Regions from separate parts of the Variovorax sp. Soil_C_33 genome, predicted to be linked through region 2. Evidence: riboswitches for the same ligand, from Rfam matches in the RefSeq annotation. Region 2 holds a riboswitch; the other holds the start of a gene.
The links. Region 2 has a riboswitch for S-adenosylhomocysteine ahead of ahcY (adenosylhomocysteinase). Riboswitches for the same ligand answer to the same signal wherever they lie in the genome.

Region 1: another riboswitch for S-adenosylhomocysteine. It lies ahead of metH (methionine synthase); the one in region 2 lies ahead of ahcY (adenosylhomocysteinase).

Annotation. Positions count from the first base shown of each region.
Region 1 is NZ_JBDGJK010000011.1:126,885-142,704, reverse strand. It holds gene hutH (histidine ammonia-lyase) at 1-700, shown strand, start outside; gene hutU (urocanate hydratase) at 740-2,458, shown strand; gene AC3A6B_RS18280 (ornithine cyclodeaminase family protein) at 2,469-3,470, shown strand; gene AC3A6B_RS18275 (phosphate/phosphite/phosphonate ABC transporter substrate-binding protein) at 3,476-4,282, shown strand; gene AC3A6B_RS18270 (Bug family tripartite tricarboxylate transporter substrate binding protein) at 4,282-5,250, shown strand; gene AC3A6B_RS18265 (HutD/Ves family protein) at 5,261-5,866, shown strand; gene hutI (imidazolonepropionase) at 5,869-7,107, shown strand; gene AC3A6B_RS18255 (formimidoylglutamate deiminase) at 7,118-8,506, shown strand; gene hutG (N-formylglutamate deformylase) at 8,503-9,321, shown strand; gene AC3A6B_RS18245 (homocysteine S-methyltransferase family protein) at 9,366-10,412, shown strand; gene AC3A6B_RS18240 (SH3 domain-containing protein) at 10,529-11,374, shown strand; gene AC3A6B_RS18235 (LysR family transcriptional regulator) at 11,379-12,269, opposite strand; gene AC3A6B_RS18230 (PACE efflux transporter) at 12,367-12,804, shown strand; S-adenosyl-L-homocysteine riboswitch at 12,815-12,893, shown strand; gene metH (methionine synthase) at 12,915-15,665, shown strand; gene AC3A6B_RS18220 (ArnT family glycosyltransferase) at 15,665-15,820, shown strand, end outside.
Region 2 is NZ_JBDGJK010000014.1:78,815-94,634, forward strand. It holds gene ybeY (rRNA maturation RNase YbeY) at 1-231, shown strand, start outside; gene dtd (D-aminoacyl-tRNA deacylase) at 235-678, opposite strand; gene AC3A6B_RS21090 (cation diffusion facilitator family transporter) at 675-1,631, opposite strand; gene AC3A6B_RS21095 (FecR family protein) at 1,724-2,194, shown strand; gene AC3A6B_RS21100 (hypothetical protein) at 2,191-2,514, shown strand; gene tyrS (tyrosine--tRNA ligase) at 2,530-3,762, opposite strand; gene AC3A6B_RS21110 (peptidoglycan DD-metalloendopeptidase family protein) at 3,921-5,270, shown strand; gene AC3A6B_RS21115 (anhydro-N-acetylmuramic acid kinase) at 5,291-6,403, shown strand; gene erpA (iron-sulfur cluster insertion protein ErpA) at 6,472-6,837, opposite strand; gene rpsI (30S ribosomal protein S9) at 6,955-7,347, opposite strand; gene rplM (50S ribosomal protein L13) at 7,360-7,791, opposite strand; gene AC3A6B_RS21135 (23S rRNA (adenine(2030)-N(6))-methyltransferase RlmJ) at 8,003-8,902, shown strand; gene AC3A6B_RS21140 (septal ring lytic transglycosylase RlpA family protein) at 8,923-9,597, opposite strand; gene metF (methylenetetrahydrofolate reductase [NAD(P)H]) at 9,594-10,427, opposite strand; gene AC3A6B_RS21150 (TlyA family RNA methyltransferase) at 10,405-11,202, opposite strand; gene ahcY (adenosylhomocysteinase) at 11,212-12,639, opposite strand; S-adenosyl-L-homocysteine riboswitch at 12,704-12,772, opposite strand; gene AC3A6B_RS21160 (hypothetical protein) at 13,181-14,410, shown strand; gene AC3A6B_RS21165 (peptide chain release factor 3) at 14,550-15,820, shown strand, end outside.

The DNA.
Region 1 (15,820 bases), on a different contig from region 2:
GCAGGACCCCTATTCGGTACGCTGCGTGCCGCAGGTGATGGGCGCCTGCCTCGACAACCTCGCGCATGCGGCGCGCGTGCTGCGCACCGAAGCGAACGCCGCATCCGACAACCCGCTGGTGTTCGACAACGGCGACGTGATCTCCGGCGGCAACTTCCACGCCGAGCCGGTGGCCTTCGCGGCCGACATCATCGCGCTCGCCGTCAGCGAAATCGGCGCCATTTCCGAGCGGCGCATGGCGCTCTTGCTCGACAGCGGGCTCTCGGGCCTGCCGCCCTTTCTGGTGCGCGACGGCGGCGTCAACTCCGGCTTCATGATCGCGCAGGTCACGGCCGCGTCGTTGGCGTCGGAGAACAAGTCGCTCGCGCATCCGGCCAGCGTCGACAGCCTGCCGACCTCGGCCAACCAGGAAGACCATGTGTCGATGGCCACCTTCGCCGGCCGGCGCCTGGCCGAGATGGTGGAGAACACGGCGGTGGTCGTCGGCATCGAAGCGATGGCCGCCGCGCAGGGCATCGAGTTGAAAAGAGGCCCCAAGAGTTCGCCCCTGCTCGAAGCCGAATTCGCCGCCATCCGCGAGCGCGTCGCCTTCATCGACCAGGACCGCTTCCTCGCGCCCGACATCGAATCCATGCGCCAGTGGGCGCGCCGGGGCCGCTGGCCCGAAGCCCTGCAAGCCATCCTGCCCAGCCGGGCCTGACACACACACACCGTTCCGTCATCTAAAGGACACTTCGTCATGAACGCACCCGACCCATTCGTTGCCCAGAAGAGCGATCCCCGCCATGACGCGAGCCGCGTGGTCCGCGCGCCGCGCGGCAGCACGCTCAGCTGCAAGAGCTGGCTCACCGAAGCGCCGTTTCGCATGCTGCAGAACAACCTCGACCCCGAGGTCGCCGAGCGCCCGCAGGACCTGGTGGTCTACGGCGGCATCGGACGCGCCGCGCGCGACTGGGCTTCCTTCGACCAGATCCTCGCGACGCTGAAGGAGCTCAACGACGACGAGACGCTGCTGGTGCAATCGGGCAAGCCGGTGGGCGTGTTCAAGACGCACGAGAATGCGCCGCGCGTCTTGATCGCCAACTCGAACCTGGTGCCCAAGTGGGCCACCTGGGAGCACTTCAGCGAGCTCGATCGCAAGGGCCTGATGATGTACGGCCAGATGACTGCCGGCAGCTGGATCTACATCGGCAGCCAGGGCATCGTGCAAGGCACCTTCGAGACCTTCGTCGAGGCCGGCCGCCAGCACTACGACGACGATCTTTCGGGCAAGTGGATCCTGACCGCCGGCCTCGGCGGCATGGGCGGTGCGCAGCCGCTGGCGGCCACGCTCGCCGGCGCGGTCTCGCTCAACATCGAGTGCCAGCAGGCCAGCATCGACTTCCGCCTGCGCACCCGCTATCTCGACAAGCAGGCCAAGGACATCGACGATGCGATTGCGCTGATCCAGCAGCACACGACGGCCAAGGAGGCGGTGTCGATCGGCCTCCTGGGCAACGCGGCCGAAGTGCTGCCCGAGCTCGTGAAGCGCGCCAAGGCGGGCGGCATCAAGCCCGACCTCGTGACCGACCAGACCTCGGCGCACGACCTCGCGAGCGGCTACCTGCCGATCGGCTGGACGCTGGCGCAATGGGAGGCCGCGAAGGCCGATGCCACGCAGCACCCCACCTTGCGCAAGGCGGCAGCCAAGTCCTGCGCGGTGCACGTGCAGGCCATGCTGGACTTCCAGGCCATGGGCATCCCGACCGTCGACTACGGCAACAACATTCGCCAGGTCGCCTTCGACGAAGGCGTCAAGAACGCCTTCGATTTCCCCGGCTTCGTTCCGGCCTACATCCGGCCGCTGTTCTGCGAAGGCAAGGGCCCGTTCCGCTGGGTCGCGCTCTCGGGCGATCCGGAAGACATCTACAAGACCGACGCCAAGATCAAGGAGCTGTTCCCCGAGAACACGCACACACATCGCTGGCTCGACATGGCGCGCGAACGCATCGCGTTCCAGGGCCTGCCGGCGCGCATCTGCTGGCTCGGTTTGGGCGAGCGCCACAAGGCGGGCCTGGCCTTCAACGAGATGGTGAAGTCGGGCGAGCTCAAGGGGCCGATCGTGATCGGCCGCGACCATCTCGACACCGGCTCGGTCGCGAGCCCGAACCGCGAGACCGAAGCGATGAAGGACGGCTCCGATGCCGTGTCCGACTGGCCGCTGCTCAACGCGCTGCTCAATACCGCCGGCGGCGCGACCTGGGTCAGCCTGCACCATGGCGGCGGCGTCGGCATGGGCTACTCGCAGCACTCGGGCGTGGTGATCGTCTGCGACGGCACCGACGCAGCAGCGAAACGCATCGAGCGGGTGCTGTGGAACGATCCGGCCACCGGCGTGATGCGCCACGCCGATGCGGGCTACGAACAGGCCGTCGCCACGGCGAAGAAGCACGCGTTGAAGCTGCCGATGGTCAAGTGAGGACGAAAGCATGTCCGAGATCTACCTGCACTACCTGAACCATCTCGACGTCCAGGCGCTGGCGATGACCGACGCCGAGATCGTCGCCGCGGTGGAAGAGGGCTTGCTGGCCCAGGGCCGCGGCCAGACCACCATCGAGCCGCGCATGCACCTCGTGCCCGAGAAGGACTACCCGGGCCACTTCAACGTGCTGCGCGGCTACATCCGGCCGCTCGGCGTGGCGGGCGTGAAGGTGGTGGGCGACTTCTATCGCAACTACGAGAAGGGCCTGCCCTCGGAGCTCGCGCTGCTCAACCTCTTCGACCCGAAGACCGGCGTGCCGGTGGCCATCATCGATGCCTCCGACATCACCGACATGCGCACCGGCGCGATCACCGCCATCGGCGCCAAGCACCTGGCGCGCAAGGATTCGAAGATCCTCGGCCACATCGGCGCGCGCGGCACCTCGTACTGGAACGTGCGCCTCCTGCATTCGATCTTCCACTTCGACGAGATCCGCGTGCATTCGCGCCGGCCCGAGAGCCGCGATGCCTTCGCGGCCCGCCTGGAACGGGACCTCGGCATGAAGATCACCGTCACCGAAGACTGGGAGTCCTGCGTGCGCGGCGCCGACATCGTGGTCGAGGCCTCGCGCCTCGAGAAGCCCGCGCCGATGCTTAAGACCGAGTGGATCAAGAAGGGCGCCTGCGTGATTCCCTACGGCACCATGAGCGCGGTCGAGCTCTCGCTGACCGACATCATGGACAAGATGGTGATGGACGACTGGGGCCAGGCCAAGGCCGGCCCCTTCGGCGCGCTGCGCGCGCACGTGGACAGCGGCAAGCTGTCCGAGAAGACGCTGCATGCCGAGCTCGGCCAGATCGTGGCCGGCCTCAAATCCGGTCGCGAGAGCGAGGACGAGACCAATCTCTTCTGGCACCGCGGCCTGTCGCTGTCGGACATCGCGCTCGGCGCGGCCATGCTCGCGAAGGCGAAGACCATGGGCCTCGGGCAGCAGCTGCGCTTTCGCTGAGATCGATGACGCCGGTCGCCAACGCGCGCATGTACTCGGCCACCGCCTCGGCGCGTGCCGACTGGAAAGCGCTGCTGGCGTGGGTGCTCGCGCACGCCGGGCTTGATTGGGAGGTGATCGACTACGACGCCCCGGCCCCGCTCTCCGCACTGTGGGCGCGCGACGACCTGGGCCTCGCGATGATGTGCGGCCTGCCGTTCTCGCAGCGCGCGCCGCGGCCCACGTTGATCGCGGCGGCGATCCCGTCGCCGGCGCGCTACGCGGGCCGGCCGATCTACTTCACCGACATCGTGGTGCGCGCCGATTCGAAGTACGAACGGCTCGAGGACACCTTCGGCGCCGTGGCGGGCTACACGCTGGCCGACTCGATGTCGGGCGGCGTCGCGTTTCGCAACCATCTCGCGCCGTACCGCGCCACGCACGGCCCTCGGCTCTACGCCCGCGCCGTGGGAAATCTCATCCACGCGCGCGGCGTCATCGAAGCCCTGGCCGCGGGCCGCATCGACGTCGGACCGCTCGACAGCTACTACCACGACCTGCTGCGCCGCAATGAACCGGCGCTGGCGCAACAGGTGCGCATCGTCGCCAGCACCGAGGCGATGCCGATCCCGCCGCTGGTCGCGACGGCGGCGCTCTCGCCCGACGAGCTCGCGCGCCTGCGCGATGCTTTGCAAGCCGCAGCCAAGACACCCGAGCTTGCAGCCGTCACGGAACGCTTGCTGCTTGCAGGCTTCGCCGTGCCCGATCCCGCAGACTACGAAGTCCTCGCGGCGATCGCCCAACGTGACATTCCACCCTTCGAGGAACTCTGATGATGATCAAGCGCCGTCTCGCCCTCCTCTTGCCGCTGCTGCTCGCCATGCCGTTGGGCGCGCAAGCTCAGAGTTATCCCGCCAAGCCGGTCCACCTGATCGTGCCCTTCGCGCCGGGCGGTCCGGCCGACGTGGTGGCCCGCGTGCTCGGACAGGAGCTCACCGAGATCATGGGCCAGCCCTTCGTGGTCGAGAACAAGGTCGGCGCCGCCGGCAACATCGGCGTCGACCTGATCGCCAAGGCCGCGCCCGACGGCTACGTGCTGGGCATCGTGCCGGTCGGCAACATCGCGGTGAATCCGAGCCTCTTTCCTTCGCTGCCGTACAAGGCCTCGGAGCTGCAGCCGGTCGCGATGCTCGCGACGGTGGAGAACGTGCTGGTCGTGAATGCCGCCGTGCCGGCGAAGTCGGTGAAGGAGCTGCTGGCGCTCGCGAAGCAGAAGCCCGGCAGCTTGAGCTTCGCATCGCCAGGCGCCGGCAGCCAGGCCCATCTGGCCGGCGAGCTGATGGCGCTCGATGCCGATGTGCAGCTGATCCACGTCCCCTACAAGGGCATCGGGCCGGCGCTGAACGACGTGGTGGGCGGGCAGGTGACGATGATGTTCGGTTCGATGTCGGCCGTGCTGCCGCACGTCAAGTCCGGCAAGCTGCGCGCGCTCGGCGTCGCCAGCCTCAAGCGCTCGGCCGCGATGCCCGAGCTGCCGACCATCGCCGAGCAGGGCCTGCCCGGCTTCGAGGCGGTGTCGTGGTACGCGTTGATGGCGCCGGCTGCGACGCCCAAGGCCGTCGTCGATCGCCTCAACGCCGAAAGCGCGCGCGTGCTGGCCAAGCCCGAGATGAAGGAGAAGTTCGGCGTGCTCGGCCTCGAGCCCGGCAGCGGCAAGCCGCAGGACATCGTTGCGACGATCCAGACCGAAACCGCGCGCTGGGCCGACGTGATCAAGAAGAAGAACATCAAGCCCGAGTGAGCGCGACGCAATGAGCCTGCACGCCTTCGACACCGCCGCCTTGCCCGTCACGCCGTGGAAGAACGGCGGCGGCAGCACGCGCGAGATCGCCTGCTGGCCGCCCGGCGCGGGGCTGGGGCGTTTCGAGTGGCGCCTGTCCATCGCCACCATTGCCGCGAGCGGTCCGTTCTCGGTGTTCCCGGGCGTCGACCGCACGATCATGCTGCTGGCCGGCGACGGCGTGCAGCTGCGCTCGGCCGATGGTGCGATCGACCACCGCCTTGCGACCCTGCACCGCCCCTTTGCCTTCAGCGGCGATGTGCCGCTGGCCTGCTCGCTGCTGGGCGGTGCGTCGAGCGACTTCAACGCGATGGTGCGCCGCGGGCGCTGGCATGCGAAGCTCCAGGTGCTGGAAAGCGCGGCGCTGCTGGACAGCGCGACCCACGGCATGCTGCTCGCGCTGCGCGGACAGTGGGAGCTCGACGGCGTGTCGACCATCGATTGCGCCGAGGGCGAAGGCCTGTGGTGGGCCGATGCGCCGCATGCGTGGCATGCCAGGCCCGACGGCGCCGATGCGCGGCTCCTGGCCGTTCGCTTCGATCCATGCCACGGCCGCACGGACAACCCGGAGACCTGAGAATGACATCGCCCGCTGCCTCCCTTGCGTCCGCCGACGGGTTGTGGACCGACCTGTTTCTTGCGCCCGGCGCCTTGCGCTATGCAGACTTGCCCGAGGGCACGCAGGCTGCCGTCGTGGTCGAGCAGGGCATGATCCGATGGATCGGCGCCGCGGCCTCGTTGCCGGCGGAGTGCGCAGGATTGCCGCGGCACGAGGGCGCCGGCGCACTCGTCACGCCCGGCCTGGTCGATTGCCACACGCATCTGGTCTATGGCGGCCAGCGCGCCAACGAGTTCGCGATGCGGCTCGCGGGCGCCAGCTACGAGGACGTGGCGAAGGCCGGCGGCGGCATCGTGTCGTCGGTGCGCGCCACGCGCGAGGCCGACGAAGACATGCTCTATGCCCAGGCCGCGCCGCGGCTCGAGCAGCTCTTGGCCGACGGCGTGTGCGCGATCGAGATCAAGTCCGGCTACGGCCTCTCGCTCGAGCACGAACGCAAGCAACTGCGCGTGGCGCGGCGGCTGGGCGAGGACTATGGCGTCACCGTGCGCACCACCTTCCTCGGCGCCCATGCGCTGCCGCCCGAATACGCGGGGCGCAGCGGCGACTACATCGAGCTCGTCTGCAACCAGATGATGCCGGCGCTCGCGGCCGAAGGGCTGGTCGATGCCGTCGACGTGTTCTGCGAGCGCATCGCCTTCTCGCTCGCCGAGACCGAGCGCGTGTTCCAGGCCGCGCAGGCGCTCGGCCTGCCGGTCAAGCTGCACGCCGAGCAGCTCTCCGACATGGGCGGCGCGGCGCTCGCGGCGCGCTACGGCGCGCTCTCGTGCGACCACGTCGAGCATCTCTCGGCCGAAGGCATCGCTGCGATGCGCGATGCCGGCACGGTCGCCGTGCTGCTGCCCGGCGCCTACTACACGCTGCGCGACACCCACCTGCCGCCGATCGAGGCGCTGCGCGCGGCGGGCGTGCCCATGGCCGTTTCCACCGACCACAACCCCGGCACCTCGCCGGCGCTGAGCCTGCTCCTGATGATGAACATGGCCTGCACGCTGTTCCGCCTCACCGTGCCCGAGGCGCTGGCCGGCGTGACGGTGCATGCCGCGCGCGCGCTGGGCCTGCAGGAAACGCACGGTGCGATCGCCGTCGGCGCGCCGGCCAACTTCGTGCTGTGGGACGCCCGCGACGTGGCGGAACTGGCTTACTGGTTCGGCCGGCGCGCCGCCAGGCGCATCGTGCGGCAGGGACGCATTGCATAGAAAAAGCCCGATGAGCAAGAAGACTCTTTTCGCCAAGGACGCGCTGCTGCCCGCCGGCTGGCGCCGCAACGTGCTGCTGAGTTGGGACGATGCGGGCCGGCTCACGCAGGTGCAGCCCGATGCCGTGGCGCCGCGGGACGTGCCCGTGTCCGCGGGCCCCCTGATCTCCGGCATGCCCAACCTGCACTCGCACGCCTTCCAGCGCGCCTTCGGCGGGCTCACCGAATTCCGCGGCGCGGCGCAAGACAGCTTTTGGAGCTGGCGCACGCTGATGTACCGCTTCGCCGCACAGATCTCGCCCGCGCAGGTGGAAGCCATCGCGACTTGGCTCTACATCGAGATGCTCGAGGCCGGCTTCACCTCGGTCTGCGAATTCCACTACCTGCACCACGACGTCGACGGCCGGCCCTATGCCGACGATGCCGAGCTGGCACTCGCGCTGCTGCGCGCCGCCGCGCGCGCGGGCATCGGCCTCACGCTGCTGCCGGTGCTCTACCAGGCCAGCGGCTTCGGCGGCCTGCCGCCGAACGAAGGCCAGCGCCGCTTCATCCGTGCGACCGATTCGATGCTGCGCCTGCTCGAGCGCCTGCGCCCGCTGTGCGAGGCGCAGGGCGCGCGGCTCGGCCTGGCGCCGCACTCGCTGCGCGCGGTGCCGCCCGAGGGCCTGCGCGAGGCGCTGGCAGGCCTGGACGCGATCGATGCCACCGCGCCCGTCCACATCCACATCGCCGAGCAGACCGCCGAGGTGGATGCCTGCCTGGCCTGGAGCGGCCAGCGCCCGGTCGCCTGGCTGCTGGACCATGCCGAGGTCGACGCGCGCTGGTGCCTGGTGCATGCCACGCACATGGATGCGGACGAATACCGGCGCGCGGCCGCGAGCGGCGCGGTCGCGGGCCTGTGCCCGACCACCGAGGCCAACCTGGGCGACGGCATCTTCGATTTCGGCGCCTGGCGCGCGGCCGGCGGCCGCTGGGGCGTGGGTTCCGACAGTCATGCCTGCGTCAACGCGGCCGAGGAATTGATGATGCTCGAATACGGCCAGCGGCTGGCCACCCGCCAGCGCAATGTCGGCGCCGATGCAGCGCAGCTTTCGGTGGCAAGCGCGATGACGCTGGCGGCCGTGCAGGGCGGGGCGCAGGCATCGGGCCGCGCAGTCTCCGGCATGGCGCCCGGCCAGCAGGCCGACTTCATGGCGCTCGACGCTCAGCATCCGTCGCTGGCCGGCCTGCCCGCCGCCGAGATGCTCTCGGCCCATGTGTTCGCCAGCCATCGCACCAGCGCCGTCGACACGGTATGGGTCGCGGGCCGGCCGCGCGTCGCGGCCGGGCGCCATCCTCTTCATTCCGAAGCCGCCGCGGCCTTCGTCGCCGCGCGCTCCCAACTGCTCAGGACACCATGACCTTCGAAACCACCGAGCCCGCTTTCCGTTTCCGCCAGGGCACGCGCCCCTTGCTGATCTCGATGCCGCATGTCGGCAGGCATGTGCCTGCCGCGCTGGCGGCGTGCTTCACCGACGAGGCGCGCCGCGTTCCCGACACCGACTGGCACCTCGAACGCCTCTACGACTTCGCCGACGAGCTCGGCGCCTCTGTGCTAGTCGCCACGCATTCGCGCTACGTGGTCGACCTGAACCGCCCGCCGGACAACCAGAACCTCTATCCGGGCCAGGACACCACGGGCCTGTGCCCGGTCGACACCTTCGACAAGACCCCGATCTACGCCGCCGGCGACCTGCCCGGCGAAGCCGAGATCGCAGCGCGCGTCGATGCCGTCTGGCGGCCCTACCACCGGCAGCTGCAGGCCGAGCTCGACCGCCTGAAGGCCGTCCACGGCACCATCGCGCTGTGGGATGCGCATTCGATCCGCTCGGTGCTGCCGCGCTTCTTCGAGGGCCGGCTGACCGACCTCAACCTCGGGACCGCCAACGGCGCGAGCTGCGATCCGGCGCTGGCTGCCACGCTGCTCGGCATCGCGACCTCGAACCCGGCCTACACCGGCGTGCTCAACGGGCGCTTCAAGGGCGGCCATATCACGCGCCAGTACGGCAACCCGGCGGCCGGCGTGCATGCCGTGCAGCTGGAGATGACGCAGGCCAGCTACATGCAGGAGACGCTGCCCTTCGACTACCTGCCCGAGGTCGCGGCCGGCGTGCAGCCGCAGGTGCGGCGCATGCTGGAAGCGGTGCTCGACTTCGTCGAGAAGAAGCAGCGATAACCGGCCGCGCGCCGGGCCATGGCGCGCTTTCTACAATCCGGGGCATGAAGCCCCTCGTCTACACCCGCGCCCGGCAACTGCCCGGCATCCTGGCCGAACGCATCGCCATCCTCGACGGCGCGATGGGCACGATGATCCAGCGCTTCAAGCTCAGCGAGGCGCAGTACCGCGGCGAGCGTTTCAAGGACTTCCCGCGCGACGTCAAGGGCAACAACGAGCTGCTCTCGCTGACCCGCCCCGACGTGATCCGCGACATCCACGAGGGCTACCTGGCCGCCGGCGCCGACCTGATCGAGACCAACACCTTCGGCGCCACCCGCATCGCGCAGGAGGACTACAAGATGGCCGAGCTGGCGCGCGAGATGAACTTCGAATCGGCCCGCATCGCGCGCGCCGCCTGCGACAAATTCAGCACGCCCGACAAACCGCGCTTCGTGGCCGGCGCCCTGGGCCCGACGCCCAAGACCGCCAGTATCAGCCCCGACGTGAACGATCCCGGCGCGCGCAACGTGAGCTTCGAGGAGCTGCGCGCGTCCTACTACGAGCAGGTCGAGGCGCTGGTCGAAGGCGGCGCCGACGTGCTGCTGGTCGAAACCATCTTCGACACCCTCAACGCCAAGGCCGCGCTGTTCGCGATCGACGAGTACTTCGAGACGAGCGGCGAGCGCCTGCCGCTCATCATCAGCGGCACCGTGACCGATGCCTCCGGCCGCATCCTGAGCGGCCAGACCGTGACCGCCTTCTGGCACAGCGTGCGCCATGCACGGCCGCTGGCCATCGGCCTCAACTGCGCGCTGGGCGCTGCGCTGATGCGGCCCTACATCCAGGAGCTGGCGCGCGTGGCCGACGACACCTTCATCAGCTGCTACCCCAACGCCGGGCTGCCCAACCCAATGAGCGAAACCGGCTTCGACGAAACGCCCGAGGTCACCTCGCGTCTCCTGCACGAGTTCGCCGCCGACGGGCTGGTCAACATCGTCGGCGGCTGCTGCGGCACCACGCCCGACCACATCGCCGCCATCGGGCGATCGGTGGCACCGCTGGCTGGCCGCGCGCTGCATCGCGCGGCGGCCTACCCCGAAGCCGCCTGAAGTAAAGACGCACCCGGGCGGTGCACGCTTTAGCGCGGCTGGCCGTTGCTGAGGGTAGGCCGTGGCTGATTGACAACATGTCGAGCGCGCGTAGCCTGAGCGCAAAGGAACATTCCATGAACAAGCTCGTCCAGCGATGGATCGGCATCGGCACCATCGCCCTGGTTCTGCCGGTCGCCGCGGCGGCGCAGGAGGCTTTCGCCCGCGGCACGGTCAATCTGCGTGCCGGCCCCTCGGGCGATTACCCGCTGGTGGCGCGCCTGGGCCACGGCCAGCCTTTCGAAGTGCTCGGCTGCACCAGCGGCTATGCGTGGTGCGACGTGGTCCTGCCCGACGGCGTGCGCGGCTGGGTCTATGCCGCCAACATCGACTACGCCTACGACGATGACCGGCGCGTGCCCTTGGCCACCTATGGCGCCATCATCGGCGTGCCGATCGTCGGTTTCACGATCGGCAACTACTGGAGCAACCACTACCGCGACCGCCCCTGGTACGGCGAGCGGCGCTGGTGGGGCGGCCACCATCCGCCGCCGCCCGTGGCCGGCTGGCGGCCGGTGCCGGCTCCGCGGCCGGACTGGCGGCCCAATCCGTGGCGCGACCCCGGCTACGCGCATCCGGGACCGGGCTTCCGTCCGCAGCCGCAGCCGGGCTGGCGGCCTTCGCCAGGGCAGCATCCACCGCCGGATCACGGTGTCCGGCCGCCGCGCCCCGACCGCGGTTTCCGACCGCCGGAGCACGCCGGCCCGCCGAACGTGCATCCGGGCCGTTCGCGGGACGTGCATCCGGGGCGTCCGCCGGACGTGCATCCGGGGCGTCCGCCGGCCATGAATTCCGGCCAGCCGGGCGCTCGTCCGCCGGTTGCGTTGCCGGGCGCTGATCTGCGGCAACGACAGCTGGACCGGATCAACCGCGCGCCGCCCGGCACGACGCCGGGGGACAGCAGGCCAAGCGGCGGCCTGTAGCGCTCTAGGGCTTCTTCTTGCGCGCGATCAGCGCGACGAAGCGCTGCGCGCCCAGCCCCAGCGGGCGTTCGCGCGACCACACCACGTCGACCCACAGGTCGAGCCCGTTCGACAGGTTCTCGAACGGGATCTCCACCAGCGCGCCGGCCGCCACGTGCGGGCGGGCGAAGTTGCGCGGCAGCCAGCCCCAGCCCAGGCCGGCGGTGATCAGGCTCAGCGCGGCCAAGGCGTTGTCGGTGCGCCAGACATGCCGCGCGAACACGAAGCGCGGGTCGCTGGTGGCGAGATCGCGCCCGGCCACCACGATCTGGCGCGTCGTCGTCAAGTGCTCCTCGCGCAGCCGGCCGCCGGCCGCGGCCAGCACCGGATGGTCGGGCGCCATCACGGCCACCATGGTGTCGCTGGCCACTTCCTGAAAGCCTTCGCGGCCGTCGAGGCTGGGCCGCTCGAAGACCAGCGCCAGCTGCGCGCGGCCGCTGTGCAGCAGCGCCAGCGCATCGGCCTGCGGCGCCGCCAGCACCTCCACTTCCAGCAGCGGGTACTCCTGCGCCAGCGCGGCCAGTGGCGCGCTCCAAGGCGCGGCCAGCAGCTCGGGCGCGATCGCGAGCGTGAGCCGGTGCTCCAGGCCCTGGGTCAGCGCCAGCGCCTGCACCTGCAGTTGCTTGAGCTGCGCCGCGAGCAGCCGCGCCTGCGGCTCCAGCGAACGCGCCGCGGCCGTCGGCTGGGGCTCGCGGCCGCTGCGGTCGAAAAGCGGCAGGTCCAGCTCGGCTTCGAGATTTGCGATCGCCATGCTCACCGCCGAGGGCACGCGGCCGAGCGCCCGCGCGGCGGCCGAAAAGGAGCCGTGGTCGAGCACGGCCAGGAACACGTGCACGTTGTCGCTGGAGAAACTCATGGCAACGATCTTTCAATAATTCTGAAAGATGATCACTTTTTATATCAGAGGAGCGCACATAAAGTAGGGGGCAAACCAATCCAAACAGGAAGATTTCATGCAAGGGCTCAAGCGCCGCGTCGTCTACATCACGCTCTACGAAGGTCTCGCCATCGTCGCGGCCAGCGCCGGGCTGGCGCTGATGTCGGGGCAGGGCATGGGCCACTCGGGCGTGGTGGCGGTCATCGCCTCGGTCATCGCGATCCTCTGGAACCTCGCTTTCAACACCCTGTTCGAGCGCTGGGAGTCGCGCCAGGCCGTGCGCGGCCGCAGCCTGCGCCGCCGCGTCGCCCACGCGATCGGCTTCGAGGGTGGCCTGGTCGCCTTCCTGGTGCCTATCTTCGCCTGGTGGATGGAGGTGAGCCTGTGGCAGGCGCTGGTGATGGACCTGGGCCTGGTGGTGTTCTTCCTGGTCTACACCTTCGTCTTCAACTGGGCCTTCGACCTGCTGTTCGGCCTGCCCGCATCGGCGGCCGGGGCCGCCCAGCCGGCGTAAAATCCGCGGCTCCCAAGGAGCGTTGCAGCGCGGCACCTTCCACTGAAGAGTCCGCGTCAGGCTTGGGCTCGCAACGACGCTCGCCTGACCCCCGTTCCGCAGGTGAGCCCATGTCCTCCGATCCCTCTTCCGCCCTCGTTCCCCCGATGAAGCTGTCCGGCCTCGAGCCGGTGCAGATCGGCGCGGGCACGCTCTTCGTCAACATCGGCGAGCGCACCAACGTCACCGGCTCCAAGGCCTTCGCCCGCATGATCCTGAACGGCCAGTTCGAGGAAGCGCTGGCGGTGGCGCGCCAGCAGGTCGAGAACGGCGCGCAGGTGATCGACATCAACATGGACGAGGCCATGCTCGACAGCAAGGCCGCGATGGTGCGCTTCCTGAACCTGATCGCCAGCGAGCCCGACATCGCGCGCGTGCCGATCATGATCGACAGCTCCAAGTGGGAGGTGATCGAGGCCGGCCTGCGCTGCATCCAAGGCAAGGGCATCGTCAATTCGATCAGCATGAAGGAGGGCGAGGCCCAGTTCAAGCACCACGCGACGCTGCTGCGCCGCTACGGCGCGGCCGCGGTGGTGATGGCTTTCGACGAGCAGGGCCAGGCCGATACCTACGAACGCAAGATCGAGATCTGCGAGCGCGCGTACCGCATCCTGGTCGACGAGATCGGCTTCCCGGCCGAGGACATCATCTTCGACCCCAACATCTTCGCGATCGCCACCGGCATCGAGGAGCACAACAACTACGCGGTCGACTTCATCAACGCCACGCGCTGGATCAAGGAGAACCTGCCCGGCGCCAAGGTGTCGGGCGGCGTCTCGAACGTGAGCTTCAGCTTCCGCGGCAACGACCCGGTGCGCGAAGCGATCCACACCGTGTTCCTCTACCACGCGATCCAGGCCGGCATGGACATGGGCATCGTCAACGCCGGCATGGTCGGCGTCTACGACGACCTCGAGCCGGAGCTGCGCGAGCGCGTGGAAGACGTGGTGCTGAACCGCCGCTCCGACGCCGGCGAACGCCTGGTCGAAGTGGCCGAAACCGCCAAGAGCGGTGCCAAGGACGAGAGCAAGAAGCTCGAGTGGCGCGGCACGCCCGAGCATCCGGTGCACGTGAACCAGCGGCTCTCGCATGCGATGGTGCACGGCATCACCGACTTCATCGTCGAAGACACCGAAGAGGCCTACCAGCAGATCCTGGCCAAGGGCGGCCGGCCGCTGCACGTGATCGAGGGGCCGCTGATGGACGGCATGAACATCGTCGGCGACCTGTTCGGCCAGGGCAAGATGTTCCTGCCGCAGGTGGTGAAGTCGGCGCGCGTGATGAAATCGGCCGTGGCCCACCTCATTCCCTACATCGAGGAAGAGAAGCGCCAGGACGAGGCCGCGGGCCGCGACGTGCGCACCAAGGGCAAGATCATCATCGCCACCGTCAAGGGCGACGTGCACGACATCGGCAAGAACATCGTGACCGTCGTGCTCCAGTGCAACAACTTCGAGGTGGTGAACATGGGCGTGATGGTCCCGTGCCACGAGATCCTGGCGCGCGCCAAGGTCGAGGGCGCGGACATCGTGGGCCTGTCGGGCCTCATCACGCCCAGCCTCGAGGAGATGCAGTACGTCGCCGGCGAGATGCAGAAGGACGAGCATTTCCGCATCAAGAAGATCCCGCTCTTGATCGGCGGCGCCACCACAAGCCGCGTGCACACGGCGGTGAAGATCGCGCCGCACTACGAAGGGCCGGTGGTCTACGTGCCCGACGCCTCGCGCAGCGTAAGCGTGGCACAGTCGCTCCTGTCCGACCAGGCGGCCGCCTACATCGACGAGATCAACGCCGACTACGACAAGGTGCGGCACCAGCACGCCAACAAGAAGCAGACGCCGCTGTGGCCGCTCGCGAAGGCGCGCGCCAACAAGACGCCGATCGCCTGGGCGAACTACCTGCCGCCGGTGCCGAAGTTCCTCGGCCGGCGCGTGTTCCGGAACTTCGACCTCACCGAGCTGGCGAAGTACATCGACTGGGGCCCGTTCTTCCAGACCTGGGACCTCGCGGGCGCGTTCCCGGCGATCCTGAAGGACGAGGTGGTCGGCACCGAGGCCGTGCGCGTGTATGCCGACGGCCAGCGCATGCTCAAGCGCCTGATCGAAGGGCGCTGGCTCACTGCCAGCGGCGTGATCGGCTTCTGGCCCGCCAATACCGAGAACGACGACGACATCGTGCTCTACACCGACGAGTCGCGCACCGAGGCGGCGCTCACCTGGTGGGGCCTGCGCCAGCAGACCGAGAAGCAGGAAATCGAAGGCGTCATGCGCCCGAGCCGCTGCCTGGCCGACTTCGTCGCGGCGCGCGAGAGCGGCCTGAAGGACTATGTCGGCATGTTCGCCGTCACCGCCGGCCTGGGCGTCGAGAAGAAGGAGAAGTACTTCGTCGACGATCTCGACGACTACTCGGCCATCATGCTCAAGGCGCTGGCCGACCGGCTGGCCGAGGCTTTCGCCGAGGCGCTGCACCACCGCGTGCGCACCGATCTCTGGGGCTACGCGCCCGACGAGGGCTTGAGCAACGAGGACATGATCGGCGAGAAGTACCGCGGCATCCGGCCCGCGCCCGGCTACCCGGCCTGTCCCGACCACAGCGTGAAGCGGCCGATGTTCGACCTTCTGAACTGCGCGGACATCGGCATGACCCTGACCGAGAGCCTCGCCATGATGCCCGCCGCCAGCGTCAGCGGCTTCTACCTGAGCCATCCCGAGTCGACGTATTTCAATGTCGGCAAGATCGGGCACGACCAGTTGCAGGACCAGGCGGCGCGACGCAAGCAAAGCGAAGCGGATCTCGAGAGGCTGCTGGCACCCAATCTCTGATGATTCAGAAACTGATCTTTGCTGCCGCGCATTACGCGGCGCTGGCGATCTTTGTTGCCGGCTGCTGGGGCTTCGGCCGGGCGATCCTGTCGCGCATGGGTTCGCCGGTGCGCCACGACGTCTGGCTCGAGACCGCGATGGCCACCGCGCTCGGC
Region 2 (15,820 bases):
TATGCGCAAAGCCCGGTCGTGATGGCGGACCTGGTGCTGTGCGCGCCGGTGGTCGCGCGCGAAGCGAAGGAACAGCGCAAGACGCTGGCCGCGCACTATGCGCACCTGCTGGTGCACGGCACGCTGCATGCGCAGGGCTGGGAGCACGAAACCGGCGAGGCCGATGCCGAGGCGATGGAGGCGCGCGAGATCGAGATCCTCGCGCGGCTCGGCATCAAGAACCCTTACTGAAGCTCACGGCGAGATCTGCAGCGGAATGGTGACCGGCCCGTCGTTCACCAGCCGCACCTGCATGTCGGCGCCGAACTCGCCGGTGGCCACCACCGGATGCGCGGCGCGCGCCCGGGCCACGAAGTACTCGTACAGCCGGCGGCCCTCGTCGGGCGGCGCCGCCTGCGTGAAGCTGGGGCGGTTGCCGCCGCTCACGTCGGCCGCCAGCGTGAACTGGCTCACCACCAGCAGGCCGCCGCCGATGTCCTGCACGCTGCGGTTCATCTTGCCCGCCTCGTCCGAGAAGACGCGCAGCTTCAGGATCTTCGCGAGCAGGCGATCGGCCAAGTGGTCGCCGTCGCCGCGCTCCGCACAGAGCAGCACGAGCAGGCCGGCATGGATGGCGCCGACGGTGCGGCCGCCGATGTCGACGCGCGCTTCGGCCACGCGCTGGAGCAGCGCCTTCATGCGTCGTCCTCGATCTGCGTGGCGCGCGCTTCCATGCCCAACGGCAGCAGTTGGATGGTGACGCGCAGGCCGGGCACCGCGTCCATCAGCGCCTGCTCGAGGGCATCGCGCAAGGCCGCGGCGCGCTGGAGCGGCCAGTCGCCGGGCACGTGCATGTGCAGGTCGGCAAAGCGGCGCTGGCCGGCACGGCGCGTCGCGATGTCGTCGAAGCGAAGCTGCGCGCCCTCGGGCACGCTGGCGGCAAAGCTTTCCAGCGTCGCGTGCAGCAGCGCCTGCGACTCGGGGTCGAGCGCCTCGTCCATCAGCCCCTGCGACGAACGCCACACCAGCTTCACCCCCTCGCGCCCGATGTTCAGGGCCACGCCGATCGCGAGCAGGGGATCAAGCCAGAGCCAGCCGCTCAGCCCGACCGCCACGATGCCGATCACGACCCCGGCCGAAGTCCAGACGTCGGTGAGCAGATGCCGCGCGTCGGCTTCCAGCGCAATCGAGCGATGCGTGCGCGCAGCCCGGAACAGCGCGAAGGCCAGTGCGGCATTGAAGCCCGAACTGATGATCGACAGCGCCAGGCCCCATCCCAGTTGCTCGAGCGGCTCGGGCGAAAGCAGCCGTGCCACGGCCGCCCACAGAATGGCGGCGGCGGCACCGATGATCAGGATGCCTTCGAAGCCGGAAGAGAAGTACTCGGCCTTGTGATGGCCATAGGGATGGTCTTCGTCGGCCGGCCGTGCGGCGATCGTGACCATCGCGAGCGCGAACATGGCGCTCGCCAGGTTCACGAAGGATTCCATGGCGTCCGAGATCAGGCCCATGGAGTTCGTCAGCCAGCCGGCCGAGCCCTTGAGCACGATCGTGAGCAGCGCGACGGCGATCGAAATGCGCAGCAGCAAGCGCGGACTGAACGCGCCAGGCGACGGGGAACGATCGGTGGAAGACGAGGACAAACGAGACATGCGCCGCAGGAAGGTGGCGAATTATCGGGGCACGACCGCGGTGCTCGGCTCGCTTACCATGTGCAGGAACACGAACCCGGACAGGAGTGCGCATGAAGAAACGCTTGGCCATGAGCTTGTGCGGCCCGCTTCTGTTTGCCAGCGCCGGCGCCCTGGCCCAGGCGCCGGCGCCGGCCGCGGAGCACGCCGGCATCCTGAAGGCGGTGCGCGGCAGCGTTCAGCTTCTCAACACCGATGGCACCGCGCGTCCGGCGCACGCCGGCGACGCCATCGCACCGATCGACCGCATCGAGACCGAGGCCGACTCGGCCGCCAGCCTGGTGCTGCGCGACGGCACGAGGATGGTGGTGGGGCCCTCGTCGAGGCTCGACCTCAAGCAGTTCCACTTCGATCCGGCCACGCGCGACGGCGGCTTGCTGGTCTCGCTGCTTCGCGGATCGCTGCGCATGGTGACCGGCCTTATCGGCAAGACCCAGCCCGACGCCGTGCGGATCGAGACGCAGACCGCCACCGTCGGCATCCGCGGCACGGATTTCATCGTGCAGGCGGGCGCACAGCAGTGAACAGGTTCCGCCTTTTCGCCGGGCGTGTCGTTGCCGTCCTGTCGGCCACGCTGCTGGCGGCCTGCGCCGGCACTCCACCCTCGTCCTCGTCCACGCGGGTCGTGTTGCTGCCGCAAGCCGACGGCAGCTCTTCGGCCCTGGTCGTGCGAAGCAACAATGACTTCGAAGAAACGCTCTCAAAACCCTATCAGCGCGCCACGACCGCCACGCGTGGCGCGCCGGTGGTCGACCAGGCCGATCCGGCCCGGGTGCAGGCCGAACACAGGTTGCTCTTCGAAATGTTGCCGCCCGCGGCCGCGCGCCAGGGCGCAGTGCGCTGAAGAGCCGGCTCCGGCTCAGCTCAAGTTGACGCGCGCGAACTTGCGCTTGCCGACCTGCACGACATAGCTGCCCGCAGCCAGCTTGAGCCCCTTGTCGCTGACCACGCTCGAGTCGACCCGCACGCCGCCGCCGTCGATAAGCCGGTTGCCCTCGGAAGTAGAGGCCGCCAGCCCTGCCTGCTTGAGCAACTGGGCAATGCCCAGCGGCGCGCCCGAGAGCGTCACCTCGGGAATCTCATCCGGCACGCCGCCCTTGCTGCGGTTGATGAAGTCCTGCTCGGCCGTCTCCGCCGCGGCCGCACTGTGGAAGCGCGCCGTGATCTCCTTGGCGAGCGCGACCTTGGCATCCTTCGGATTGCGGCCGCCCTCGACCTCGGCCCTGAGCGCCGCGATCTCGGCCAGCGAGCGGAAACTCAGCAGCGTGTACCAGCGCCACATCAGCGTGTCCGAGATCGACAGCACCTTGGCGAACATGGTGTTGGGGTCCTCGCTGATGCCGATGTAGTTGTTCTTGCTCTTCGACATCTTTTCGACGCCGTCGAGCCCCTCCAGCAGTGGCATAGTGAGTATGCACTGCGGCTCTTGGCCGTACTCTTCCTGGAGATGCCGCCCCATGAGCAGGTTGAATTTCTGATCAGTCCCGCCCAGTTCGAGGTCGGACTTGAGCGCCACCGAGTCATAGCCCTGCATCAGCGGGTAGAGGAACTCATGCACGGAGATCGACTGGCCGGCCTTGAAGCGCTTGCTGAAGTCGTCGCGCTCCATCATGCGGGCCACGGTGTACTTGGCGGCCAGCTGGATCATGCCGCGCGCGCCCAGCGGGTCGCTCCACTCGGAGTTGTAGCGAATCTCGGTCTTCGAGGGGTCCAGCACCAGGCTGGCCTGCCGGTAGTAGGTCTGGGCATTGGCCTCGATCTGCTCGCGCGTGAGCGGCGGCCGGGTGCTGTTGCGGCCCGAAGGGTCGCCGATGGTGGTGGTGAAGTCGCCGATCAGGAAGATCACGGTGTGGCCGAGGTCTTGCAACTGGCGCATCTTGTTGAGCACCACCGTGTGACCGATATGGATGTCGGGCGCCGTCGGATCCAGGCCCAGCTTGATCCGCAACGGCTTGCCGGTTGCCTCAGCGCGCTGGAGCTTCTTCACCCACTCGTCCTGGGGCAGCAATTCGTCGACCCCACGAAGTGAAATTTCGAGGGCCCGTCCTACACCATCGGACAGGGTTGCGGTTGTAACAAAATCGGGGTTCATGGCACTTTTTGGCTGATTTGACTATGGCCGAAGCTATACTCAGCCCGACTTTTCAAGCGCCGGATTCTAAGCGGCGCTTTTTTTCCGCACCGTCCTGCCGCCCGTCCGACACGGCCTTTGCAGCGCGGATTTGCTGAACCTGAGCTGGAATTCGAAGTTTGATCAACGGCATTCTTGCCGCCGAGGAGGCGCTTGCTTCCCGCGTGGCCTATACGTTCCGGACGTATCCGAGGCAGATCACGGCGGCCATCGCCGCGCTGCTGCTGTCCGCCGGCGGCGGTGCCTTCGCCGTCGCCTCGCTCGGCCCCGATGCGGCCGAACTGCCGGTCAAGCAAGTGTTCGAAGCCGTCACCCCGCGCTCTTTCGCCGACCAGGTGGAAGCGCTCGATACCCACGGTTTCACGCTGTTCCGCACCGAAATCACCCGTTCGAGCGACACGGCCGAAGCGCTGCTGCGCCGACTGGGCATCGACGACCCCGCAGCAGCCGCCTACGTGCGCGGCAATGCCGAGGCTCGCTTGGCCCTGTTCAGCCGCGTCGGCCGCACCGTGACCGCCGAGGCCACGCAAGAAAACACCTTGCAAAAACTCAGCGCCCGATGGATTCCCGACGGCGACGGCGGCTTCAAGCGCCTGGTGGTCGAAAAGATCGGCACCGGCTACCGCGTGCGCACCGAAACCGACGCGCTGACCCCCGGCAGCCGGCTGGCCAGCGGCATCGTTCGCAGCTCCCTCTTTGCGGCCACCGACGATGCACGCATCCCCGATTCGGTGGCGAGCCAGTTGGCCGATATCTTCTCGGGCGACGTCGACTTCCGCTCGCTGCGCAAGGGTGACCGCTTCGCCGTCGTCTACGAAACCTTCGATGCCGACGGGCAGACCCTGCGCAGCGGCCGCGTGCTGTCGGCCGAGTTCGAGAGCAACGGCAAACTGCACCAGGCACTGTGGTTCCAGGAGCCCGGGCAAAAGGGCGGCTACTACCGCCCCAACGGAGAGAGCCTGCGTCGCGCCTACCTGAGCTCGCCGGTGGAGTTCTCGCGCGTGTCGAGCGGCTTCGCGATGCGCATGCACCCCATCCTCAACAGCTGGCGCCAGCACAACGGCATCGACTATGCCGCGCCCACCGGCACGACCGTGCGCAGCGTGGGCGATGGCACCGTCGAATTCGCAGGCACGCAGAGCGGCTACGGCAACATCGTGATCGTGAATCACCGCAACCACCAGCAGACGGCCTATGCGCATCTGAGCCGCATCGACGTCAAGGTCGGCCAGAGCCTGAGCCAGGGCCAGACCGTTGGCGCGGTCGGCTCCACCGGCTGGGCCACCGGCCCGCACCTGCACTTCGAGTTCCGGGTGAACGGCGAATACCAGGACCCGGCCACCATCGCGCAGCAGGACGGCGGCGTGCCGATCACCGCGGCGGCGCGGCCGGCCTTCGAGCGCCTGGCCCTTGCCACGCGCACAGAGCTGGCAGCGGCCTTCTCGGTCGTCCAGGCCAGCGCAGACTAGGCCTCTCCTTTCCTCCGGAAATGGCTGAACTCTTCATCGGCCTGATGTCCGGCACTTCGCTCGACGGCGTCGACGGCGTCCTGGCCGACTTTTCGCACGGACGCATCGCCGTGCGGGCGCACGCCACCGCCAGCTTTCCGGTTTCCTTGCGTGCCGAGCTGATGGCGCTCAATACGCCGGGCGGCGACAACGAATTGCACCGTGCCGCACTGGCCGGCAACGGGCTCGCAAGGATCTACGCGAGCGTGGTGCAACAGCTGCTGGCCGATATCGGCATCGCAGCCGAGGCCGTCATGGCCATTGGCGCGCACGGCCAGACGGTGCGCCACCGGCCGGGCGAGTTCGACGATGTCGGCTACACGCTGCAGATCAACAATCCCTCGCTGATCGCGGAGCTCACGGGCATCCGGGTGGTGGCCGATTTCCGCAGCCGCGACCTCGCGGCCGGAGGCCAGGGCGCGCCGCTGGTACCCGCCTTTCATCGGGCGCTGTTCGCGCGCGACGACCAGGCCGTCGCCGTGCTGAACATCGGCGGAATCTCCAATCTGAGCCTGCTGCCGGCCGGCAGCGGCACGGTGCTCGGCTTCGATTGCGGGCCGGGCAACGCGCTACTCGACCACTGGTGCCAGAGCCACCTCGGACAGCCTTTCGACCATGCCGGCCAGTGGGCCGCCAGCGGCCGGGTGCTGCCAGACCTGCTCTCGCGCCTTCGGGCCGACGCCTACTTCGCCAAGGCACCGCCCAAGAGCACCGGGCGGGATCTGTTCAATCCGACCTGGCTGGCCTCGCATCTGGGCACCTCGGCGGCCGCTCCGGCCGACGTGCAGGCGACCCTGGCCGAGCTGACCGCCGCGGTCTGCGCCGCGGATCTGCAGCGCCACGGCGCCGGCAGCCAGTTGCTGATCGTCTGCGGCGGCGGCGCGCTCAATCACCACCTGCTGGCCCGCCTGCAGGCGCTGCTGCCTGCCGTGAAGGTGGTTTCGTCCGCCGACCGCGGCCTGCCGCCCCAGCAGGTCGAGGCGGCGGCCTTCGCCTGGCTGGCGCGCAGTACGATGCGCGGCGAATCCGGCAACCTCGCCAGCGTGACCGGCGCGCGCGGCGCGCGCGTGCTCGGCGCCATCTATCCGGCCTGAAAGCTGGGGAGAAGCGGCAGGCAGCAAAAAGCCGCCCGGAGGCGGCTCTTTGGCAGCGCGGGGCGGTATCAGGCCGAGAAGCTCGATCCGCAGCCGCAGGTGCTGGTGGCGTTCGGGTTCTTGATCACGAACTGGGCGCCCTGCAGATCTTCCTTGTAGTCGATCTCGGCGCCGACCAGGTACTGGTAGCTCATGGCATCGATCAGGAGCGACACGCCGTTCTTGGTCATGGTCGTGTCGTCCTCATTGGTGATTTCATCGAAGGTGAACCCGTACTGGAAGCCGGAGCAGCCGCCGCCCTGCACGAACACGCGCAGCTTGAGGTCGGGGTTGCCCTCTTCGGCGATCAGGTCGGCCACCTTGGCGGCCGCGCTGTCGGTGAAGACGATCGGCTCGGGCATTTGGGGCTGGATGTTTTCGGCAACGGCACTCATGTGGGAGGACTCCTGTGGGGCCGAACGGGCGGCCAATGAAGGTGATGCTACTTCAATCAGCAAAAAGCCGCCCGAAGGCGGCTTTTTGACAGTGCGAGCGATAAGCCCAAAGGGCGATCAGCGCTTCGAGAACTGCTTGCGGCGGCGTGCGGAATGCAGACCGACCTTCTTGCGCTCGACCTCGCGCGCATCGCGCGTCACGAAACCGGCCTGGCTCAACACCGGCTTGAGCGTCGCGTCGTAGTCGATCAGCGCACGGGTGATGCCGTGGCGCGTCGCGCCAGCCTGGCCCGATTCGCCGCCGCCCGCCACGTTGACCATGATGTCGAAGGTTTCGACGTTGTTGGTCAAGAAGAGCGGTTGCTTGGCGATCATGATCGAGGTTTCGCGGCCAAAGAAATCCTGGATGTCCTTGCCGTTGACCGTGATCTTGCCGGTGCCTTTTTTCAGAAATACGCGGGCGACGCTCGATTTGCGACGGCCGGTGCCGTTGTTCCATTCACCAATCATTCTCAAGGCTCCTTACAGTTCCAGCACTTTGGGCTGTTGGGCGGTATGCGGGTGCTCTGCGCCGCCATACACCTTGAGTTTCTTGATCATCGCGTAGCCGAGCGGGCCCTTGGGCAGCATGCCCTTGACGGCCTTTTCCAGGGCGCGGCCCGGATGCTTGGCTTGCATGTCGCGGAAGTTGGTGGCCGTGATGCCGCCCGGGTAGCCCGAGTGGCGGTAGTACACCTTGTCAAGCGGCTTGGCGCCGGTGACACGCAGTTGGGCTGCGTTGATGATGACGATGAAGTCACCGGTATCGACGTGAGGCGTGTAAATGGCCTTGTGTTTGCCGCGCAAACGGAGAGCAACTTCGCTGGCTACTCGTCCGAGGACCTTGTCGGTCGCGTCAATCACAAACCACTCGTGCGTCACGTCAGCGGGCTTGGCGCTGAACGTTTTGGTCATGAGTTTTCCTGGTTTGGCGGGCCCTGCGCGAGCCCGCGAGCGTTTGGCCCTTTTCCACGGTCGGCGTTCCTCTGGCGGGAATCTCTTAGGTGGGTTTTGAAGCTTCGCCGCGGGGCCACAAAAGCGCTGCGAAGCCCACGATTATACGAAGAATGGCCCCGACAGGGCAATCCTGCCCCAATCCGTCGCGCCAGACCGTTACCATCGAGCCATGTTCAGCTACCGCCACGCCTTCCACGCCGGCAACCACGCCGACGTGCTCAAGCACACGGTGCTGATTGCCACGCTCGAGCATCTGCTCGAAAAAGAGGCCGCCCTGACGGTGGTCGACACGCACGCCGGCGCCGGTCTCTACCGGCTCGACGGCGACTACGCCGGCACCAGCGGCGAGGCGGCCGAGGGCGTGCTGCGGCTTCTCTCGGAGGCGAAGGATGCCAAGTCGGCACCGCTGCCCGACGCGCTCGCGCGCTACCTCGACGTGGTGCGCGACTTCAATCCCAAGGGCAGCGCCCGCATCTACCCCGGTTCGCCCTTCATCACGCACCACCTGCTGCGCGAGCACGACAAGCTCAAGCTCTTCGAGCTGCACCCGACTGATGCGCGCACCCTCGATGCCAACATCGCGCAGCTGGAGGCCGGGCGGCAGATCGCCGTGCTGCGCGAGGACGGCTTCGGCAGCGCGACCAAGTTCCTGCCGCCGCCCTCGCGCCGTGCGCTGGTGCTGTGCGATCCGAGCTACGAGATCAAGAGCGACTATGCGCGCGTGCTCGATTTCGTGAGCGCGGCGCTCAAGCGCTTCGCGACCGGCACCTATGCCGTGTGGTACCCGATCATTCCGCGGCCCGAGGCGCACGACCTGCCGCGCCGGCTCAAGACCTTGGCCACCAAGGCCGGCAAGTCCTGGCTGCACGCGACGCTGACGGTGAAGTCGAGCAAGATCGTGACCGATGCCTCGGGCGCCACGCACCGGCCGGGCCTGCCTGCGAGCGGCATGTTCCTGATCAATCCGCCCTACACGCTGAAGGCGCTGCTCGAGCCCGCGTTGCCGCAGATGGCGCAGCGCCTCGGCCAGGATCGCCACGCGGCCTCCTCGCTCGAGAGCGGCGGCTGAGCCGGCCGCCGCGGTGCGCTTCAGCGCCGCAGGCGCGGCGGCACTTCGCGGCTCTTCCTGCCCGCGGGCTTCCTGGCAGGCGCCGGGGTGACAGCCGGCGCCGCATCCGCCCCATTCGTCTCGACCGCCGTGCCGGCACAGCGCGCGCCGTTCTTGTCCATGATCGACAACGCAACCTGCTTGATGCCCATCCCCAGCATGCCGATCGCCTCGGCCGCCGAACGGCTCAAATCGATGATGCGGCCCGACGCGTAGGGCCCGCGGTCGTTGATGCGGACCAGCACTTCGCGCCCGTTCACCAGGCTGCGCACGCAGACGCGCGTATTGAAGGGCAGCGTCTTGTGCGCGGCCGTCATGGCGGTCATGTCGAAGCGCTCGCCGTTCGCGGTCTTGCGCTGGTGGAACTGGATGCCATACCAGGAAGCGCCGCCGCGCTCATAGATTTCTCGAGGACCTTCGTCGCCCGGCGCGCCGTCGTCCGGCAATTCGTCGGCACCCGGCCCCGCGAGCTCATAGCGCGCCGACGGCACCTGGGAACGCGGCGGTGCGCCAGGCGGCAGTGCGGGCTGTCGCGCCAGCGGCCGCAATCCTTGCGCGCCCTCGCCCGGCGGAGACGAAGGTTGCGTGGTGCAACCCGCCAGCCAGACGGCCGCGACGACGAGCGCAAGCCAGCCGCCGAGGCGGCACGAACTCATTCGTCCCAACCCAGCCGCTCCAGCAACGCAAGCGACGCCACCGACTGGTTCATCGTGTAGAAGTGGATCGCCGGCGCGCCGCCGCTGGCGAGGCGCGCGCAGAGCTCGGTCACCACGTCGAGGCCGAAGGCCTTGATCGAGGCCGTGTCGTCGCCGAAGCCCTGCAGCCGCAGCCGGATCCAGCGCGGAATCTCGGCGCCGCAGGCATCCGAGAAGCGCATCAGCTGGGTCGAGCTCGTGATCGGCATGATGCCCGGCACGATCGGCGCCGCGAGCCCCAGCTTGCGCGCCTCGTCGACGAAGCGGAAGTAGGCCTCGGGGCTGAAGAAGTACTGCGTGATCGCCGAATCGGCGCCCGCATGCATCTTCGCCGCGAAGGCCTGCAGGTCCGCTTCGGGCGAGCGCGCCTGCGGATGCACTTCGGGATAGCAGGCGACCTCGATGTGGAAATCGCGGCCGGTCTCTTCGCGGATGAAGGCGACGAGATCGCTCGCATAGTGGAACTCGCCGCCCATGCCGTAGCCGCTCGGCAGGTCGCCGCGCAGCGCGACCAGGCGCTTGACGCCCATGGCCTTGAGCTCCGCCAGCTGCGCGCGCACCGTGCTGCGCGTGGCGCCGATGCAGGAGAAATGGCAGGCGGCATCGACGCCCTCGCTCAGGATCTCGCGCACCGTGCCGAAGGTGCCCTCGTGCGTGGAGCCGCCGGCGCCGTAGGTCACCGAGCAGAACTCGGGCTGCCGCACGTAGAGCTGCTGGCGCACGGTGCGCAGCTTGGCCGCGCCTTCAGGCGTCTTCGGTGGAAAGAATTCAAAGCTCAGCGGAAGGCGCACGCCCGGCTCCTGGTTCGCCGTTCGCACGAACGGCATGGATGAAGAATTCGCGGTTGCCGTCGCCGCCCGCTATCGGGCTGTCGAACCACGCCGCAACGCGCAGGCCGAGCTCCGCGCACGCTGTGCGCAAACGCTGTTCGACCACCGCGAAGAGAGTGGCATCGCGCACGATGCCGCCCTTGCCGACCTGTCCCGGCTGTAGCTCGAATTGAGGCTTGACGAGCATCAGAAGTTCAGCGGCCGGTGCAAGCAACGGTATCAGCGCGGGCAGTACCAGCGTGAGCGAGATGAACGACAAGTCGCCGACGATCAGATCGAAATGCGTGTCTGCGGGCGAGGCATCGGCCCAGGCGGACGCGTCGAGCGTGCGCGCATTGACGCCTTCGACCGCCGTCACGCGCGCGTCGCCGCGTATCCGCGCATGCAGCTGGCCATGGCCCACGTCCACGCCCACCACATGCGCGGCACCGCGCTGCAGCAGGCAGTCGGTGAAACCGCCGGTCGACTGGCCGACATCGAGGCAGCGCTTGCCCTGCACATCGATGCCGGTCGCGGCGAGCGCGCCTTCGAGCTTGAGCCCGCCGCGCGAGACGTAGCGCGCCTCGGCCGCATCCACGAGCTCGAGCTCGGCCGTCTCCGGCACCTCGTCGCGGTTCTTGCCGACCAAGCGCCAGGTCGTGCCGTCGCGCCAGCGCAGGCCGCCCGCGATCAGCCGCACGGCCTGCGAGCGCGAGGCGGCGAGGCCGCGTTCGACGAGCAACTGATCGGCGCGCACGCGCTCAGCTCAATAGCGGTAGGTGTCCGGCTTGTAGGGGCCGTTCTTGTTCACGCCGATGTAGGCGGCCTGCTCGTCGGTGAGCTCGGTCAGCATCGCGCCGACCTTCTTCAGGTGCAGGCGCGCGACCTTCTCGTCGAGATGCTTGGGCAGCACGTAGACCTTGCCGGCCTGGTAGGCGTCGGGCTTGGTGAAGAGCTCGATCTGGGCGATGGTCTGGTTGGCGAAGGAGGAGGACATCACGAAGCTGGGGTGGCCGGTGCCGCAGCCCAGATTCACCAGACGGCCCTTGGCCAGCAGGATGATCTTCTTGCCGTCCGGGAAGGTGATGTGGTCGACCTGCGGCTTGATCTCTTCCCACTCGTACTTCTCGAGCGAGGCGACGGCGATCTCGTTGTCGAAGTGCCCGATGTTGCAGACGATCGCCTGGTCCTTCATGGCGGCCATGTGCTCGTGGCGGATCACGTCCTTGTTGCCGGTGGTGGTCACGAAGATGTCGGCCTTGTCGGCGGCGTACTCCATGGTGACGACCTTGTAGCCTTCCATCGCAGCCTGCAGCGCGTTGATCGGGTCGATCTCGGTCACCCAGACCTGGGCGCTGAGCGCGCGCAGGGCCTGGGCCGAGCCCTTGCCCACGTCGCCGTAGCCGGCCACGCAGGCGACCTTGCCGGCGATCATCACGTCGGTGGCGCGCTTGATGCCGTCCACCAGCGACTCGCGGCAGCCGTAGAGGTTGTCGAACTTGCTCTTGGTCACCGAATCGTTGACGTTGATGGCGCGGAACAGCAGCGTGCCCTTGGCGCTCATCTCGTTCAGGCGGTGCACGCCGGTGGTGGTCTCTTCGGTCACGCCGATGATCTCGGCCGACTTGCGCGTGTACCAGGTGGCGTCGACGGCCAGCTTGGCCTTGATCGCCGCGTAGAGGATGCGCTCTTCGTCGCTGGTCGGATTGGCCAGCACGCTCTGGTCCTTCTCGGCACGTTGGCCCAGGTGCATCAAGAGCGTGGCGTCGCCGCCGTCGTCCAGGATCATGTTCGGGCCTTCGCCGGCCGAGCTTTTGGGGCCGAAGTCGAAGATGCGGTGCGTGTAGTCCCAGTAGTCTTCCAGCGACTCGCCCTTGATCGCGAACACCGGCGTGTTGGTGGCTGCGATGGCGGCCGCCGCGTGGTCTTGGGTAGAGAAGATGTTGCACGAGGCCCAGCGCACGGTGGCGCCCAGCGCCTGCAGGGTTTCGATCAGCACCGCGGTCTGGATCGTCATGTGCAGCGAGCCAGTGATGCGTGCGCCCTTCAGGGGCTGGCTCTTGGCGAACTCTTCGCGGATGGCCATCAGGCCGGGCATTTCGGTTTCCGCGATGCGGATTTCCTTGCGGCCCCAGGCGGCAAGGGAGATATCGGCGATGGCCTGGTCGGCGGTGGGCTTGAGAACGGCGCTCATGTGGACTCCAAAACAAGTTTGAATGATGCCGCTGCCTTCGGGGGATGAGACTCACCGCGAGAACAGCGGGTGAGCGTGGTTGCGATGGGGTCCGAGCCTCACGCCTGGCGGCGCTGCAACGCTCCTCGGAAGGGCAGATTCTACGCAACCCTGCTCGGGTCGGCGCGTGCCAGCCAGAGCACCAGGTCGAACAGGCACCCCGTTCCATGAGCGAGACGAAACACCTTCTTGATCCGGGGACTCGTGGGGCAGCTTTCGGGTTTCTCCCCCAAATGGAGGAGCAGATAGGCCACGCGCACACACCCTCCGCTTATGTTACGTTTCCGTTCGTTACGCATCTGTTGTGACGTAACGACAACCAAGGGGCGTGCCATGGGCGCGCCTTTTCCAACATTGAGGAGATGAGATGAGGGGTTTGCGTCTGAGAGCAACCGCAGCGGCGGTCGCGGTGGTTCTTGCGGCAAGTGGCTGCGGCGGTGGCGGTGGCGGTGGGGGAGGCAGCAGCTTTGTCGCTACTCCGGAGCAGGTAAAACCGCTTGTCTTGACGGTTCGCATCAACGGCGTTTCGCCGTCAGGCACAGACAGCCATGTCATACGGGCGGGCGATGTCGTGGAAGTCGCGGCGAGCGCAGAAAGCACTTGGACCAGCAGCGGCGACAACGTGCAGCTTCGCGGCGCCAGCAGTTCCACCACACAGTGGCGTGCCGGGCTGGTCAAATCCGCTGCCGCTGCCAGCACGCTGACCTTGAAGGCATCTGCCGGTGCCGATGCCGTGCTCAACAAGACGCTGACCTTCACCCTGCCCGCCGGTGATCCGCGCAACGGCAGCTACAGGGTCTACGCAACCAACGGCTCGCGCGCGAAGCTCAGCCTGGATTTCGACTCGAGCACCTACACGCTCGGCAGCAGCACCTCGGGCGACTCGGACGCCTCCGGCAGTTTCAGTCCAGACGCGACTGAAGCGGGGACCTACGTCTTTGCCAACACGCGCACAGCCGCGGTGACAAATATGGCACGCTTTCGCGTCACCACCGATGGCGTGGTGGGCACCTTCCCACTGACCCCGCCGCCCTTTGGCGGCTCGACCGCCTACACCGTTCAGAGCTTTGTCGCGGCGCGCGCGTTCGTGCTGGACCAGGCGCAGCTCGATGGGAACTTCAACCGGCTCGGCATCGAATTCGTGCAGGGTGTCGGTCAATCCGACATTGGGGCGATGCAGATCGCCAGCACCGGAACCAAGCTCAAGCGGTGCTCGGACTTCACGTTGTACGCGATCGCCAACTGCCCGGCTGCTTCGCTTCGCACCTACACCATTTCGGCAGACTCGAACGAGCCTGGCCGATGGACCTTCGTGGACGACGCGAACGCCGCCAATACCGGGGCTTTCGTGCTCGCCCAGATAGGGGGCACCAGCGTCTACTTGGCGGCCGGTCTTGCCGGCGACCCCAGCAGGCCATCCCAGTTCCGTATCGGCCTGCCCAGTCTTGCGCTCCCGGCTGCGTTCACCGCACGCGGCGGCAGCAATACCGGGCAATGGGGCATCGTCGAGCTCGTCAACGGCAATGACTACACGCATACGGAGTCGACGCCGGACGGGTTGACGCTGGTCCATACGAGCACCTTGGCCCCCTCGCCCGTCCTGACCGGGCTCTACGGCATGACGTATGGAGGGAGCAACTATTTCGCCATCGGGAGCGGCAAGATCTTTGCGGTGGTCGGCGCTCGCGACAACCTGAGCAAGGGTCAGATTCACATCGACCTGGTCGACTGAGTCCGAGCTGTCCTCCAGGGCCGCCGCGCACCCTTGTGCGGCGGCCTTTTTGCTGGCGGGCGCAAAGCTGTGTGCCGAGTAAAATCGCGCCCTTTGCCCAGCCGCCCGCGCCCGTGAGCGCGCCCCGCGTTCACCCCCCATGTCTTTCGCCTCCCAAACCCGCCGCCGTCGCACCTTCGCGATCATCTCCCACCCCGACGCCGGCAAGACCACGCTGACCGAGAAGCTGCTCCTGTTCTCCGGCGCGATCCAGATCGCCGGCTCGGTGAAGGCGCGCAAGGCCTCGCGCCACGCCACCTCCGACTGGATGGAGATCGAGAAGCAGCGCGGCATCTCGGTGGCCAGCTCGGTGATGCAGATGGTCTACCGCGAGCACGTGATCAACCTGCTCGACACGCCCGGCCACAAGGACTTCTCCGAAGACACCTACCGCGTGCTGACCGCGGTCGATTCGGCCCTGATGGTGATCGACGCGGCCAACGGCGTCGAAGCGCAGACGCGCCGGTTGATCGAGGTCTGCCGCCAGCGCGACACGCCGATCATCACCTTCGTCAACAAGATGGACCGCGAGGTGCGCGAGCCGCTGGAACTGCTCGACGAGATCGAGCGCGAGCTCGGCATGCCTTGCGTGCCGATGACCTGGCCCGTGGGCCAGGGCAAGAGCTTCGGCGGCATCGTGAACCTGCGCACGCAGGCGATGACGGTGTTCGAGTCGGGCAGCGAGCGCCTGCCGCAGGACTTCGAGGCCATGCCGCTGGCCGAGCGCGAAGCGCTGCAGAAGCGCTTCGGCCACGAGTTCGACACCGCCATGGAGAGCATGGAGCTCGCCACCGGCGCCTCGCCCACCTGGGACCGCGAGGCCTTCCTCGCCGGCAAGCAGACGCCGGTGTTCTTCGGCTCCGGCGTCAACAACTTCGGCGTGATGGAGGTGCTCGATGCGCTGGTCGATCTCGCGCCGCCGCCGCAGCCCCGCACCAGCACCACGCTGGTCAACCGCCAGCCGGTGGTGCGCGAGATCCAGCCCGAGGACAAGGACTTCGCCGGCGTGGTGTTCAAGGTGCAGGCCAACATGGACGCCAACCACCGCGACCGCATCGCCTTCGTGCGCATGGCTTCGGGCAAGTACACGCCGGGCATGAAGCTCAAGGTGCAGCGCACCGCGAAGGAGCTGCGGCCGACCAGCGTGGTCACCTTCATGAGCCAGCGCCGCGAGGCGGTGGAAGAGGCGTATGCGGGCGACATCGTCGGCTTCACCACCCACGGCGGCGTGCAGCTGGGCGACACCATCACCGACGGCGCCTCGCTGCAGTTCACCGGCCTGCCCTTCTTCGCGCCCGAGCTCTTCATGACCGTGATCCTCAAGAACCCGCTGCGCACCAAGCAGCTGCAGCAGGGCCTGGCCCAGCTCGG